Regions from separate parts of the Parashewanella sp. 2304DJ23-3 genome, predicted to be linked through region 1. Evidence: riboswitches for the same ligand, from Rfam matches in the RefSeq annotation. Region 1 holds a riboswitch; the other holds the start of a gene.
The links. A riboswitch is a leader RNA that binds a small molecule or an ion and turns the genes downstream of it on or off. The one in region 1 is predicted to bind cyclic di-GMP.

Region 1 (7,721 bases):
CTGGTTCAAAACAGATTCCCCTGAATTATTCTCAACAAACACATCTGCTCTTGCGTCAGTAAACAGCAATCGAGAAATCACTGGTTTTACACTTAGCTGAGAGGCTAAGTGCATTGGCGTCTCACCGGCGGTATTTTTAACCGTTCGGCTTGATGATTCGAAAGCATAGTCTGTCGCATTCAACCAAATAGATTGCATAACCTTTTGGGCATTGGTTCTTATTACATAGTGAAGGACCGAATCGCCAGCTTCAACAGTCATATAACGAGTTGGTTTACTAATGGTTAATCTTGGATCGGCGCCACCAAGCATTAACGCTTGGATGACATCGAGGCGATCTTGATATTTTTGCTGATGTTTTTCGTTGTTGCGAACTAACATCTTATTTCGTGCTTGAATTGCAAAATCAACGGCACGTGCCAACATCCAACCATCGAGGTTGCCATGATTGTCTTTGGTCACATCAACACCTGAATCAATAATGGTATTGATTAACTCTATGTCACCTTTAGCAACGGCTCTACGAAGATCTCGATAACCGTAAGCTCGTCCTTCATAATGGGCTTTTCTTGCTTGTAATTGTTTTGCTCTAGACTCAGCTAATGCTTGTCGAGTAACTCGACCATGAGTCCAAAGTGATGACCAGGCCCCACCGCCTCGAACCGCACCGATAACGCCATAAGTATCTAACTCTTCATCATAAGCCCATAGTGCCGAACCAGATTCACCGCCAGCAGTGTCGACAAGCGTGTATTCGACAATGTTAGTCCCTGCAGGCATTAAAGAGTGAATCGTGCCACCGCGCCATCCTGAGTGAGGTGTAAGATCATGTATACCGTGAGCACGGAACTCGCCTTTAGTATGATTTAGATCAGCTGGGTGAGTGTAAACTAACGGTTTTGGAAACTCTATTTCTTCTGGTTGCTTGTCGTATGGAGTATGCAAACGCCTTAAAACGTAATCTCCAAAGGTTGCACTAGCAGTAACACCACCACCGAAATACGGACTTAAGTAGACATCATAATCACTTTCGAAATATTGACTTAGTTCATCATCAATTCGTGAGGATTCATCATTATACCACTGGAAATCGTATTCTACTGCGGTGCCTACTTTTTCTCTTGCTGCGTTTAGTGCTTGAATATGGGATTTTTGTGCGTACTCATCTTTTGCGGCTAAAAAGCTGTAACTCGAAGGAGCGGTACGCCATTGACCATTAGGTGGGCGGAAGAAAGGGGCTTCGCAATGACCTGCACTCATTATTAAATCAGCGCTCAAAAGCACGCCACGACACCCTGGTGTTGCAATTGTTGACCTTTGTAATTTTTCTGGTATATCAAGCACCGTTGGAAAAGGAGTTGAAGGTTCTCTGTTTTGTAAATTCGCGGTGATGTCCATTCCATTGGTTAGATTAACTTTGTGATCGCTCAAATAGTGTGAAATACCACCAACGCCATTATCAGCAACAACACACAAATAATGATCATTTAGTGTTGCATCTGAAATTTCAAAATTGACTTCAGAGTCATTTAATGGGGTACCTCTAATGTAATCCTCACAAGTTCTTAAAACGTGGTCTCTACTCGATGTACCTTGATCAGAAATGTAGTTGATATAAACCGATTCCGCATCAGTAACATACCCTTGAATGGTTTCACTAATAACTTCTTCTGAGCTGACTGAGTCTGATATGTGAATTTGTGGAGCTCGGGCTTTCTGTATCCACCCAATTGGTTGGTTAAAAGTTCTACCATCAACATCTTCAACCTGCATACACGCAAAGTAGTTATGCAGATGAATCTGATTTATAAAATTGAAATGAGTACCAGAAGGCATCGGTTGAATTACACTTGCATTTGGGGTTGCTACAGAGCATTGCTCCGGATCCTCTAACATTAATAATCGTGTTTCAACGATATTCAATGGTGTTTGTAGATCCCAGCTCAGTTCGCCCGAAGCATAGTTGTTTTCATCTAAAGGCACAGCAGGCGTTTTAAAAATTTCAAAGGCGACCTTCTGGCCTTTAAAAGACAGTTGTTCATCACCTATTTTGACATTGTGATCAGACTTAAGGAAAGCTGCAAGCTTATAGGATTTGTGAGAGTTTACGGAGGTTTCAGGCAATGGCAACGGAAATTGCTTTATTTGCCATTCACCAGCATCTGTTGTTTCTGCTAGTTGAATGATATTACCTTGAAAATCGGTTAAAGCGATATCGAGCCCAGGATTAGTTTGTCCACTCAGATCAAACAATAAGGTTTCACCTGAATGTTGCTGACGATAAATAAAATCAACAGCGTTTCTATCTTGACCATAGTAGTCAGTCGTTGAAAGGGTATGTTCAAGTTGATTATTTTCAACTGTAGATATGTCAATTTTTGCAGTCACTAAGCTTATTTGCTCAGAACTTGAATAGGTATACTCTTTACCAGTTGTATCTTTTATGTAAACACAGACTTTATCACCGTTATAGCTACGATGATGTTTAAAATTATAGTTGACTGAAGTTTGATACTGGTTTCCTGAAACTGAAACTGGTGAAAGAGTAAAAAAAGGTAACTGGCACCACTCTTCTGGCCAATTTGTGACTTCAACGGTTTCTAGAGATTCAGTTGATGTGATATTCACATTAAAAGTTTGAAAAGGGTAACCTGTTGATGGCGTTGATGAATCAATATCGACTTGGACATCGGCCAATACAGTATTGGCTGTGAGAGAAAACAGTATTCCCGCACTTAACTTGGATAAACTACGCATAATGCAAACCTTTTTATTCAAAACAAATAAACAGGTGATCTGAACTGGATAAAACATGGATGTGCAGCTTAGCTGCTCCAGCAACCCCGCTATCCTAGTCCTATCTTCAGACCTTAGACCGGAGGCTTTGCGTCCCTAACTTTCGAGAGGTTTGCCTTTATTCACCTAAATTGTTCATCTACTGCTGCTACTGATGAGTTGTTACAAGGCGACAACTTTGAGAACATCTTAATAAGTTTTTTAAACTATTTAGTTATAAGCAAATAACATTGTTAAAATTAATCTATAAAAAAGAGTTTCAAGCCTTGGTTTGCATTTAGGTAACCGAAACTGATAGAAAATCGCAAAAGATCAGTCAATCTGCTGTCGAAATGCAGCTAATGTCAGTGGATTGACTAAAAAGCAGCCGAGAAAACATCGCTTTATAAAAATTAACACTAGAACTATTGTAACTTTTACATGGGTTCGTTATTATTCAGCCCGCTTTAAAGGAGACAGCAATGGCACTCAGACGTCCTATGATTGCTGGCAACTGGAAAATGAATGGTTCTTCTGCTTTAGCTATTGAACTATTTAAGAAGTTTGCCGCAAAGCTACAAAACGATTCCGCAGAAGTGGTTCTTTGTCCGCCAACAATTTATCTTGAAAGTGTAAGGCAGCAGCTGGAAGCTAATAAAGATGCATTGAACGGTTCTTTAGTACGTATGGGCGCACAAAACGTCAGTCAGCATGACTTTGGTGCATATACTGGTGAAGTTTCAGCTAAAATGCTGAAAGATGCTGGTTGTAATTATGTTATTGTTGGTCATTCAGAAAGACGTCGTATGTATGGCGAAACGAGTGATATTGTCGCTGAGAAATTCGCTGCAGCACAGCAAAATGGTTTAACGCCAATTTTGTGTGTCGGTGAATCAGGTCCAGCACGAGAAGCACGTCGCACCTTTGAAGTGATTGCTGAAGAATTAGATATAGTTATCGAAAAAAATGGTACTATGGCTTTCGATAATGCAATTATTGCCTACGAACCTTTATGGGCTGTAGGAACTGGTAAAAGTGCTACACCAGAGCAAGCTCAAGAAGTGCATGCTTTTATTCGTAAGCGTTTATCAGAAGTTTCACCATTTATTGGTGAAAACGTAAGAATTTTATACGGTGGTAGTGTTACCCCTAGTAATGCCGCAGATTTGTTCGCTCAACCAGATGTTGATGGTGGGTTGATTGGCGGGGCAAGCTTGAACTCTACCGAATTTTTGAGTTTATGTAGCATAGCGATGAGTGCATAACATGTACGAAGTGTTAATAGTAGTTTATTTGTTAGTAGCGATTGGCCTAATTGGTTTAATTTTAATCCAGCAAGGTAAAGGCGCTGACATGGGAGCTTCTTTCGGTGCAGGCGCGTCGGGAACTCTATTTGGTTCAAGTGGTGCTGGTAATGCATTAACGAGAGCAACAGCAATTTTAGCGATTCTTTTCTTCATCGTAAGTTTGATGATAGGTCGCATGAGTGCTAACCACGCTTCAGATGATAAAGCATGGGAAAATTTAGGTACTCCAGCTGCTACTGAGCAGCAACCAGCAGATGCAGCAAAAACTGCACCAGCGAAAAAAGAATCTACAGAAGATAAAATTCCTGACTAATCTAGGATTTATCGAAAAGCTTTAATGCCGAGGTGGTGGAATTGGTAGACACGCCATCTTGAGGGGGTGGTGGCCTATGGCCGTGCGGGTTCAAGTCCCGCTCTCGGCACCAAAGTTTAGCTAAGTTTTCTACGAAATAAGTAGGCTTAGTTATTGCAAGTAAAGGTGATAATCAATATACTTGCAGCAGTTGACGCGGGGTGGAGCAGTTTGGTAGCTCGTCGGGCTCATAACCCGAAGGTCGTCGGTTCAAATCCGGCCCCCGCAACCAGCTCCCTACAATGACAGTTAATTTAACGAGAGCGTTAAGTCATTGTAGTTACAGGTTCTTATAATGATAACCTCGTGAAATACGGGGTTTTTTGTTATTTGGGGGTAAGCTCCTAAACCTGAAAATTATCACATGAAGTGATGTTGTAATGGGGCTATATGCCCTTTTTTGTTTTTTATGGGGGTGTCGTTTTGGCAAGATTAGAATCCAAACTGACAGACATGCTTACTGCACCAGTTGAAGCGTTAGGCTATAAACTGTGGGGTATTGATTATGTTCAAGCAGGTAAACATTCTACGGTTAGGGTATACATTGACAGTGACAACGGCATTTCAATTGATGATTGTGCAGAAGCCAGTCGTCAAATCAGTGCGGTAATGGACGTAGAAGATCCTATCGTAAACGAATATACCTTAGAGGTATCTTCGCCGGGCGTAGACAGACCTTTATTTACTGTCGAACAGTACGGGATGTACATCGGTGAAGAAGTAAAAGTTTTATTGAATATGCCAGTCAATGGCAGTCGTAAATTAAAAGGCGCCGTAACTAAAGTAGAAGGACAAATGCTTTCACTTCAGGTTGATGGCAATGACACGCTAGTTGCTTTGGATAATATCCGTAAAGGCAATCTAATAGCGAAGTTTTGATAGTTTCAAGGTGAACGAGGCAAGACGATGAATAAAGAGATCCTGCTAGTTGCGGAAGCGGTATCGAATGAAAAAGCGGTACCACGCGAAAAGATTTTTGAAGCGCTGGAGATTGCGCTTGCGACAGCAACAAAGAAAAAATACGAAGGCGACATTGAAGTACGTGTTGAGATTGATCGTAAAACCGGTCATTACGATACTTTCCGTCGTTGGTTGATAGTTAACCCTGAAGCGGGTGAGCTATTAGAAAACCCATATGCTGAAATCACGCTTGAAGCTGCGCAGTTTGATGATCCTGAATTAAATGAAGGTGATTACGTCGAAGAGCAAATTGAGTCAGTTCAATTTGACCGTATTACGACGCAAACAGCTAAGCAAGTTATTGTACAAAAAGTACGAGAAGCTGAGCGTGCACAGGTAGTTGAGCAATTCGCAGATAAAGAAGGCGAGCTGATCACTGGTGTTGTTAAGAAGAGTAACCGTGACACAGTTGTTATTGATTTAGGTAACAATGCTGATGGTGTACTTTTTAAAGATGACATCATCGCTCGTGAAACATTCCGTCCAGGTGACCGTGTTCGTTCATTGCTTTACTCTGTACGCCCAGAAGCGCGCGGTGCACAGCTATTCTTAACTCGTACAAAACCGGACATGCTGATTGAGCTGTTCCGTGTAGAAGTACCAGAAATTGCGGATGAGATGATTGAAATCATGGGTGCTTCTCGTGACCCTGGTTCTCGTGCAAAAATTGCAGTTAAGTCGAATGACAGACGTATTGATCCAATCGGCGCATGTGTAGGTATGCGTGGAGCACGTGTCCAAGCCGTGTCTAACGAATTAAATGGTGAGCGTGTCGATATCGTACTTTGGGATGATAATCCTGCTCAGTTCGTTATCAATGCAATGGCGCCAGCAGATGTTGCATCTATCATCGTTGATGAAGATTCAAATTCAATGGACATTGCTGTTGAAGAAGGTGCTTTAGCTCAAGCTATTGGTCGTAATGGTCAAAACGTTCGTCTAGCTACTCAACTTACCGGTTGGGAGCTAAATGTGATGACTGTTGACGAAATGAACGAGAAACACCGAGCTGAAAGTGCGAAAATCACAACGTTATTTGTGAATGCATTAGACGTAGATGAAGATTTCGCTCAAGTACTTGCGGATGAAGGCTTCACTTCTCTGGAAGAAATTGCGTATGTGCCAGTAACAGAGTTACTCGATATTGACGGTTTCGATGAAGATATTGTTGAAGCATTGCGTGAACGTGCGAAATCAGCAATTTCAACTGCAGCATTAGCTTCTGAAGAAGCGTTAGATGGTGCAGAGCCAAGTGCAGATCTACTGGCACTTGAAGGACTAGAAAAGCACCTTGCTTACGTATTTGCAAGTAAAGGTGTGATTACACTAGAAGATTTGGCCGAACAAGGCATTGATGATTTGATCGAAATTGAAGAATTGACAGAAGAAAGAGCTGGTGAGCTGATTATGGCTGCCCGCAACATCTGTTGGTTTGGCGATGAAGCAGAATAAGTCGATCAACAGGGGGAGTTTAACTGATGTCAGAAACAACAGTAGAAAAACTGGCTGCAGAAGTACGAAATGACAAGAACGTTGATCGTTTGATTGAGCAATTCGAACAAGCTGGTATTAAAAAAGGCAAGAATGATTCTGTAACGGAAGATGAAAAGAATCAATTGCTTGATTTTTTAAAGAAACAACATGGCGGGGATGCCAAGCCTCAAAAAATGACTTTGCAGCGTAAGCAAAAGTCTACTTTGAGTGTTTCAAGTAGCTCAGGTCAGTCGAAAGACGTACAAGTTGAAGTTCGTAAAAAGCGTACTTTCGTTAAGCGTGATTCAGCAGAGCTAGAGCAGCAAGCGGAAGAAGAAGCGAAAGCTAAAGTAGAAGCAGAAGCGAAAGCTGAGGCAAAAGCGAAAGCTGAGGCAAAAGCGAAAGCAGACGCAGAAGCGAAAGCTAAAGCAGAAGCGAAGGCCAAAGCCAAAGCAGAAGCAGAAGCTAAAGCAAAGACTAAAGCAGTAGAAGTAGAAGCGAAACAAGATCCTAAAGAAGTGGAAGTAGCAAAACAAGAAGCTGAGCGCTTAAGAACTGCTCAAGAACAAGCTGAGAAACAAAAGCGTGAAGAAGAGGCTTCAAAAGCCGCTGATGAAGCACGCCGCTTAGCTGAAGAAAATGCAAAGCGTTGGGAAGAAGAAGAAGCCAAACGCAAAGAAGCTGAAAAAACAGCTGATCACCACATCACGACATCTCAAGCGGCTCGTGCTGCTGAAGATAAGTCTGATGCTGAAGAAGAGCGTCGTGGTCGTCGTCGTAACAAGAAAACAAAGGGTGGCGGTCGTGACCGTAACCGTAATAACCGCAACAACCGCAACAATAAATCAGTTGCT
Region 2 (7,721 bases), on a different contig from region 1:
TGAGCTAAATGTTTTTTAGGAATACGGTTGGAATAATTATAAAACCCTTCTGATGACATATTAATTCCCATAATACGAGTACCATAGCTTTTATAATTATCAGCATAACCAAGAATCATCAAATGCAAGATTTGAATTCTATCCTTGCAGCAACTCTCTTTTTTAGCACTCAAAGAGCCAGCATGGAAACTAATATTTAACATTTTGAATCGACCATATCTAAAAACACTCACTCTAGAGCTTGCGCCATAAGATAGATACACTCACCTTTAAAATGTAAAACTTCGCTCACTGCAGAACTTACATGAACCGTTTTACTTCCCCAGCACGCATGCTGAGCACTAATATCTGTGACTCTAAAAACATTAAAGTCAGCATTCGCCAAGCCAGTGCTGAACATCGCTTTACCGGCACAAATTTTGTTAGCTTTCTTACCTAGAGGCCGTATATGGTCTCTAAGCAACTCAAAATAACTTTAAAATGTTTTTATTGGGTAGTATTTCTTAAACTCAGCAGAATTTAACTCTGCATTAAGGCCTGGTTAACTATTACTCACTTATTCTACGTTAGGTTTATTTGAAAAGTGAAAGTTAATTATGGAAACTGGTGGTGTATCTAGAGTTAACCCAGATAGGGAACCAGTAGAAGGCCCCCCTGAAGCTCAACGCTCACTCATCCACCTCGCTGGCGAACATTTTGAATATGAAGAGGTTGAAGCTGATAGAGTTTCAGGAGGTAATGTTAAAAGTTTTCAGGGAGCACCTGCTACGTCCTCAACAGAGTTACCAGCTAGGCAATATACTGTTACTTCACCAATAACTATAGAACAGTTACAAAATGGTGTATATGCGATTGGATTGTTATCCCACCTGAATAAATCTTGCGGTTTCGAAACCTTAGAATCAGCCATACGTAGCTCACCTGAAAAGCTTGCTCTGCAAAAAGTGATAAATAATATCCAAAAAGCAAAAACTGACCGTCAAAGTTATTTTGCAGCATTTATTAATACCATGTTTGATGAATTAGGCCCTAAATACGAGTACACACCAGAGGATGTATTCCGGAGTATTTATAAAATCCTTGCATGTAAAGATTGTACTTTAACTATTGATGCTGGAATGGCTCTAATTTCACAAGCCAACAAAGTGAGTTTACCTGAACCTAAGGGTAGTCAAATGAGTAAAGCTGTAGCTAAACGTTTTTTAAAAGTCAGCTCTGATGTTATTGCGCTTTTTAAAGATAGGTTGAATGAGATGCAGTTAGACGATTTCCAGTTAATTGCTAAATCAAAAGGATTTATAGATATATCAACCTTAAAAGGTTTTGATGAATCTAAAACCTCATTTGAAACTCAAAGAGACACAATCCTACGTAAGTGGTTTCAACATCATAGTGATTATGGTCTTCCCATTGAAACTGCAGTATCTCAACTCTTAGAAGCCATGAAAATGATAAACTCTCATTCAATGACTACTGCACTAAACCGTTACACACTTCCGGCATAAAAAAGAGCTGGCAATGCCAGCTCAAGTACAGCGGAGGAGCTTTTAAACTCGCATCAACACAATTTCTATTTCGAACGTTAATTACCAGCTAATCAGTACTGATGCCCAAATTTGACGACCATAACCCGGTAGCCGTTCGCCTACTGCGATATCAGATCCCATGGCACGATTTACACCACCTAAATGATCTGCGTATTCTTTATCAAGTAAGTTACTGACACCTGCTTTTACTAGCCAGTTATCGTTTTCATAAGCAGTAAGAATATCAACGACACCATAACCTGCGGAAGTTTGTTCTTTTTGGATATTCGAAATTTTATCTTGTTTCGCCGCACCTCTAAGTACTAACTGACTGCGCCAAGCGTTCTGTTGCCAATTCAATGCAACTTGACCACTTAACGGCGCAACACGATATAAATTGTCATTTGTATCTGTACGCTCACCTCGTGTGTAAGTCGCATTCATTGTGAGACGCCAGTTTTCATGTAAATCATAACTCGCATCCATGTCCATGCCGTAAAGTTTCGCATCTGTGTTTGCAAACATGAGTGGGTCGTCATCACCCATCATTTTTGCAACCATCTTGGCTTTCATATCAGTCAATGGCACACCTTGTACGTAACCATCAATTTTTTGCCAGAAAACACGAGGACTAATCGTGAGCTTGTCGCCTAGATAATCAAAACCAAAATCAGTCTGGTAAGCCGTTTCTAAATCTAAATCGACATCGCCAATATAAGTGCGCCCATCCGCTAAGCCACCAGTTGCCTGCATTGGCACCCAAAGGTAACGTTGTTGATAGCTTGGACTTGATTGTTTACGAGCGACACTTGCACGCCAATTTACCGTATCACTCTGCTTATAAAGCCACTGAGCAACTAAATCGACACCAAATTGGCTGGTGCTTTTATCTTGTGCATTGAACTTGTCCATCAAATACTTGATGTTTGGGTTCATCATCGCCATTGAGTGACTAACATCACCGGCATCGAAATTATATTGTTTACCTCGAACACCAAGCTTAACTGTATGAGCACCAAAATCTTGGTGCCATTGACCGTATGCACTAATAACTTGGCTTTCAACATCCTTAAAGTTGTCGACAATCATCATTGGATTATTAGGATTGGTAATTAACGAGTCATGCATACTCTGTTGATAATCAAGACCAAACTGCCACTGCTCTAATTCAAATGCAATGGCTGCATCAACACCCGTGCTGTCAGCACGATTATAACGAGCCATCATTGGGTTCATAACAGGACGAAGTAAACTATTACTCATACCGTGGCGGGCATTTTGCCAACCAATATGCCAGTTCATTTGCCCCCAATCGAACTCTGACTCACCTGCTGCTTTAACCCTATCTGTATCAATGAAATCAATATCCATTGGCAACGCAGGACTTGCGGAGTCTCCAGTATTGACACCTTGATAACTTAACGTAATTTGATGATTTTGAGTGATTTGATTTAAATATTTAATACCAAATTGTTGTTTGTCATATACCGATGGCACAATCTCTCTGCCAGCGCCATCTTCAACTTCACTGTTCCCTTTATTCTGCTCAACATGCAACAACAGCGCTTGTGATTTCCAGCCGATATTTGTTAATGCACCAAGTTGTGACTGACTACCATTAGCAGAATACTGACCTAATAGATGACTAAAGTTATGTTCAATTTCTGGCCCGATCGTATTTACTTTTAAGCTGCCACCAATCGTATCAATACCACTACTCACTGGGGCAATACCACGAGTCATCTCAATGGATTCTGTAGTTAACTGGCTACCATAACTTAACGGGGCATCCATCGCATTTGGACCTGCACCTGCTAACGTGAGGCCGTCAACACTCGTAGCAATTTTGTCTCCGTATAAGCCACGATATTGAGCAATTTTACTGACTGGACCATTAGCATTAACATTTGCGCCCGGAATCGACTTAAGAAGATCGGCCAAATCACTCGTTGGAATCGCATAATTTGGGGTAGCTACAGAGTCGGAGTCCACTCCTGTTTGCTTAGCAACTTGACCTTTAACAACAATTACTTCTATTGGATCAGCATCAGCCCAAGAGGCACCACTGACTGCATACATTGAAATCAACAAACCACTTAAAACGTTCAAACGCATGTTACAAACTCCCTAAATATTTGTAGCTGAATTTTGCGCCTACCCTGTCTTTATCACAATACAAATGCGACAAAGTGCGACACTATGTCGCACAGCTTTTGCTTTTATAATCAGTAAATTAAGAAAGGCACAATGAATAGGTGGTGAACTTGACAATGGTCAATTCAATTTAGAGAATCTTATAAGATACTAAGCTACTTTCATTTATGAAAACTGATGAAATGACGGATTTTCAGCCGCTTAAACTCATTTTTCACAAAACAGCAATGAAACCACTTGCCATTAGCTAAAGGCTGAGTATAATTCCGTTCCATTGTTGAGGCTTAACCAGCACAACAAACTAATCAAAGATGCCGGAGTGGTGGAATTGGTAGACACGACGGATTCAAAATCCGTTTCCTTCGGGAGTGACGGTTCAAGTCCGTCCTTCGGTACCATTTTTGATTTTCTCTATATGAGAGACAAACCGACTTTAACGTCGGTTTTTTTGTATCTGATAACAACTCTTAAAAGCGATACCTACCTCGACTAACTCAGATATTTTCAGCAAAAGTAGGTATTTTTAAAAGTTTTAACGATTATTCTGACGCAGACGTTTCAATTCTTAGATTATAAAGATCAAAGCCATTACCATTAACAACGTAACCAGAGTAATCTTCAGAAATGAGATTAGACGTGTCCTTCACTTGAATTTTTGAAATTGCACATTGAGCGTAAGCGCCATCAAATGCAAACTCAAAATCTTGATTGGTAATCACCGACTCTTCGTTATCTACAGCGTCCTGACTCTGATTCGCTAATAAATTCCAACCATTTAGTGCTTCGTTTTCACAACGTACTAGTTTAACCTTCACAGAAGCTTGTTCTGCATATTGCTCGAAAGCTCTGTTACCGTATGTTACTTCAGCTAAACGTAGCGTTTTGCCTTCAGCAGGGCATGCCGCTCTAACATTATTTCCACGAAGTTTTAAGTTAACTTTACCCGCCATACCTAATGACAAAAAGCTACTGTCTGCTGCACTAAAAATATTTTCTTTAGTACTGCGGTTTGGATCATTAGAAGTGTTTGCTCCTTGATTCCAAACAACATTGGCTTCATTTAGATTACAGCCCATCATTTCTGGTTCAGTGTCACCCGTTAAACACTTACGTAATTTTTTACTATTTTGTGGATAATATGAACGGCACTCTTCTAAGCGAGGGTTGTCGGCAACTTTTTCAACAACAACACTATCAATCAAAATACCATAGCTGTCAGGATAACCGCTGTCCTTTAACTTGATCGCAGTAAAGAAACGGCTAGCGGTAAACGGAATTTGTTTAACTTTGAAGCCATCTTCTAGTGGTTCACCTTCAACCTCTGTTAGCGGTAACTTATGCTTCTCTGAGTTAATGCGAACGATGAGATCTCTATAAGCTTGTTTCTGGTTTTTAACGCCAAACTTTTCATAGTTGTAATCACGCTTTTGATATTTCACGGTGAGCATGTATTCAGCATTTGGTACCGTTGAAATAAAGGTACGCATTTTTGACGTACCAACAGCAACACCTGCTGGGCAACCTGCAGTTCTATGGCTATCCATTTCTAAAACATTACTGTTTGAATCAACACCGTAAACTCTTGCATTGCCCACTTCCATTTGCGCATCACAAGCATTCATGCGTAGATTGCGCACTAATTGTTTACGATCTTTACGGTTTTTTGTTGCTTTAATCACAGCCCACTGTTCAGGGTACATTTTCGCTAGTGTTTTATTGGTCCATTGAACGTCAAATTGAATTTTACGGTTCCAAGGTTTACCGTTTTCATTATCAGTTGTGAAGAGGGCTTTGATTTCAGGGTTCAACTTGTCAACCCCGTGCTCTTCTAATAAGTCACGGATATCAAGATCATCAATTAAACCCCAGTCACCTCGGTAAGTAGAGCGATCATACTGATCATGATAACGCTCAAAATATTGAGAAGCGATTCTGGCATCATCTTCAGGATTAGCCACTTCAGAAGCCACAGAAGTAGAGCAAAAGCCTGTAAGTAACGTAGCGATAAGCGCACTCATTGGTGCGTTATTTATAAAACTCATTTCACATTCCTTGTTTCGGGAAAAGTTTTAATAAAAATTAAAACTCAGCAGAGCAGCCCACTTATCAATTTGATGGAGTGCTGTCACTTTGCGTCCTTACTTTTCAGTAAGTTTGCCCTTTGAGTCGTTTGTAAGCAGCTGTATTTTATGGTTATAAATAAGATTGTCAATGACAGTTCAATGATATAAATGTGTGAGTTTTTATACAGATTCGTCACGGAAATGTGACAGTAGAATGGGAGTTAATTCCGCAATTAACGTTTGAGAGCGTTCTAGGGCTAATTGGACCCAGCCATCCGTTCCCATCACTTCAAGTGAAGTGGCTTCAACTTTATTTGAAATCAGTGATAAGTAGCCGCTTACTCTAAAAATACCTTGAGGAGTATGAATGCGGCTAATGTGAAACTCTTCCATGATTGATAAATTCGTTAGGCTATTTTTGTTTAGCCATTAACTTAACGTATTTTTTTACCTTTTTCATTGCCATTTGCTGTTTCAATGAAGATAGATAGTCGATAAATAAGTTGCCATGAAGATGGTCTATTTCGTGTTGCATAACGATAGCTAAAAACTCATCACTGCTGACAGTAATTTCCTTCCCATTACGATCTAAAGCTTCAACCGTTACTGAAGTAAAGCGTTCAACTTCCGCATAATAATCAGGTACTGATAAACAACCTTCTTGCCCTTTGGCTTTATCAGAGCCAGCCGTAACCTTAGGGTTAATCAACACTAATGGATCATTGCGTTCATCCGAAATATCGATAACTACAACAGCGTACTCAGAACCAACTTGCGTTGCAGCAAGTCCAATCCCATCATCAGTGGAATACATGGTTTCGAGTAAATCATCAATTAACGTTTGTACCTGCTTCACATCTGTAACAGGCTTTGCAACTTGCTTTAATCGCACATCGGGAGCAGTAAGAATATCAAGAACAGCCATGTATTTAGTAATTACTCATCGTTAAAATAAAGCGTGAGAGTATAATGGTTTCTGTTGCGTACATCATTTTTTTATCGTCATTATTTACTTTAAAAGCATTCAGTAGTAACAAGTAACTCACCTTAGTGAGCCAATGCAATGATAAACTGTCTTGCAATATAAAGCCGAAACTGTTGAACCGTATCACCGTTGGCATAGAGCATCATTAGGAATAATAAAAACTTACATGAGTAACAGTAAAAAATTACTTTCTTTATTTAGTGGTTGTGGCGGCATGGACTTGGGCTTTGAGGGCAACTTCACCGTCCCTAGCGCCTGTATTAATTGGGATATGCACCCAAATGAATGGTATATCCCCCTTGATGAACATCGAGTAAAGCTAAATAAAAACAGCTTCGAAACCGTTTTCGCCAACGATATACTCCCTTATGCTGAAGCCGCATGGAAAACCTTTTTTAAAAGCCAAGGTAAAGATGTTGAGCGCATTTTTCACACCACCAGCATTGTCGAATTAGTTAAACGTCATCAAGCGGGTGAACAAGTCTTCCCTGAGAATGTTGACGTCGTCACCGGTGGCTTCCCATGCCAAGATTTCAGCGTGGCAGGAAAGCGAGGTGGATTTCAGTCTCACAAAAACCATAACAATAAAATTGACGGTGAAGTCTCCAGTGAGGAGTCTCGCGGCAGTTTATATTTATGGATGCGCCAAGTGATTGAAATCACAAACCCTAAAGTGTTTGTCGCAGAGAATGTAAAAGGTTTGATTTCACTGGGTGACGCCAAACGCATCATCGAAGAAGACTTTAGAACTGTGGGTTCAGGTTATTTAGTCGTACCTGCAAAAGTGCTTACTGCAGCAAATTACGGTGTTGCTCAAAATCGTGAACGAATTATTTTTATCGGTTTAAATAAAGCATTCTTAAAGCCTGGGATCATTGCTCGAGTTGAAGCAGGCGAGATTGATGTTTACCCGCCAAAAACTCACTCAGCAGATCCTACTGAACTTCAGCATCATTTTACAAAATCAAAGCAAGTGTTTGCGAACCTAAAGGA

Region 2: it holds a riboswitch for cyclic di-GMP, as region 1 does, so the genes downstream of both, AC1EU2_RS04995 (hypothetical protein) here and AC1EU2_RS10210 (hypothetical protein) in region 1, are expected to answer to the same signal.

Annotation. Positions count from the first base shown of each region.
Region 1 is NZ_JBWQOH010000004.1:56,511-64,231, reverse strand. It holds gene AC1EU2_RS10210 (hypothetical protein) at 1-2,757, opposite strand, end outside; cyclic di-GMP riboswitch class I at 2,834-2,923, opposite strand; gene tpiA (triose-phosphate isomerase) at 3,258-4,040, shown strand; gene secG (preprotein translocase subunit SecG) at 4,042-4,395, shown strand; tRNA gene AC1EU2_RS10195 (tRNA-Leu) at 4,422-4,507, shown strand; tRNA gene AC1EU2_RS10190 (tRNA-Met) at 4,590-4,666, shown strand; gene rimP (ribosome maturation factor RimP) at 4,858-5,313, shown strand; gene nusA (transcription termination factor NusA) at 5,341-6,846, shown strand; gene infB (translation initiation factor IF-2) at 6,873-7,721, shown strand, end outside.
Region 2 is NZ_JBWQOH010000001.1:1,125,188-1,132,908, forward strand. It holds gene AC1EU2_RS04970 (hypothetical protein) at 1-203, opposite strand, end outside; gene AC1EU2_RS04975 (hypothetical protein) at 230-400, opposite strand; gene AC1EU2_RS04980 (hypothetical protein) at 597-1,505, shown strand; gene AC1EU2_RS04985 (TonB-dependent receptor) at 1,587-3,641, opposite strand; tRNA gene AC1EU2_RS04990 (tRNA-Leu) at 3,994-4,078, shown strand; gene AC1EU2_RS04995 (hypothetical protein) at 4,220-5,722, opposite strand; cyclic di-GMP riboswitch class I at 5,766-5,849, opposite strand; gene AC1EU2_RS05000 (hypothetical protein) at 5,924-6,136, opposite strand; gene def (peptide deformylase) at 6,156-6,668, opposite strand; gene AC1EU2_RS05010 (DNA cytosine methyltransferase) at 6,895-7,721, shown strand, end outside.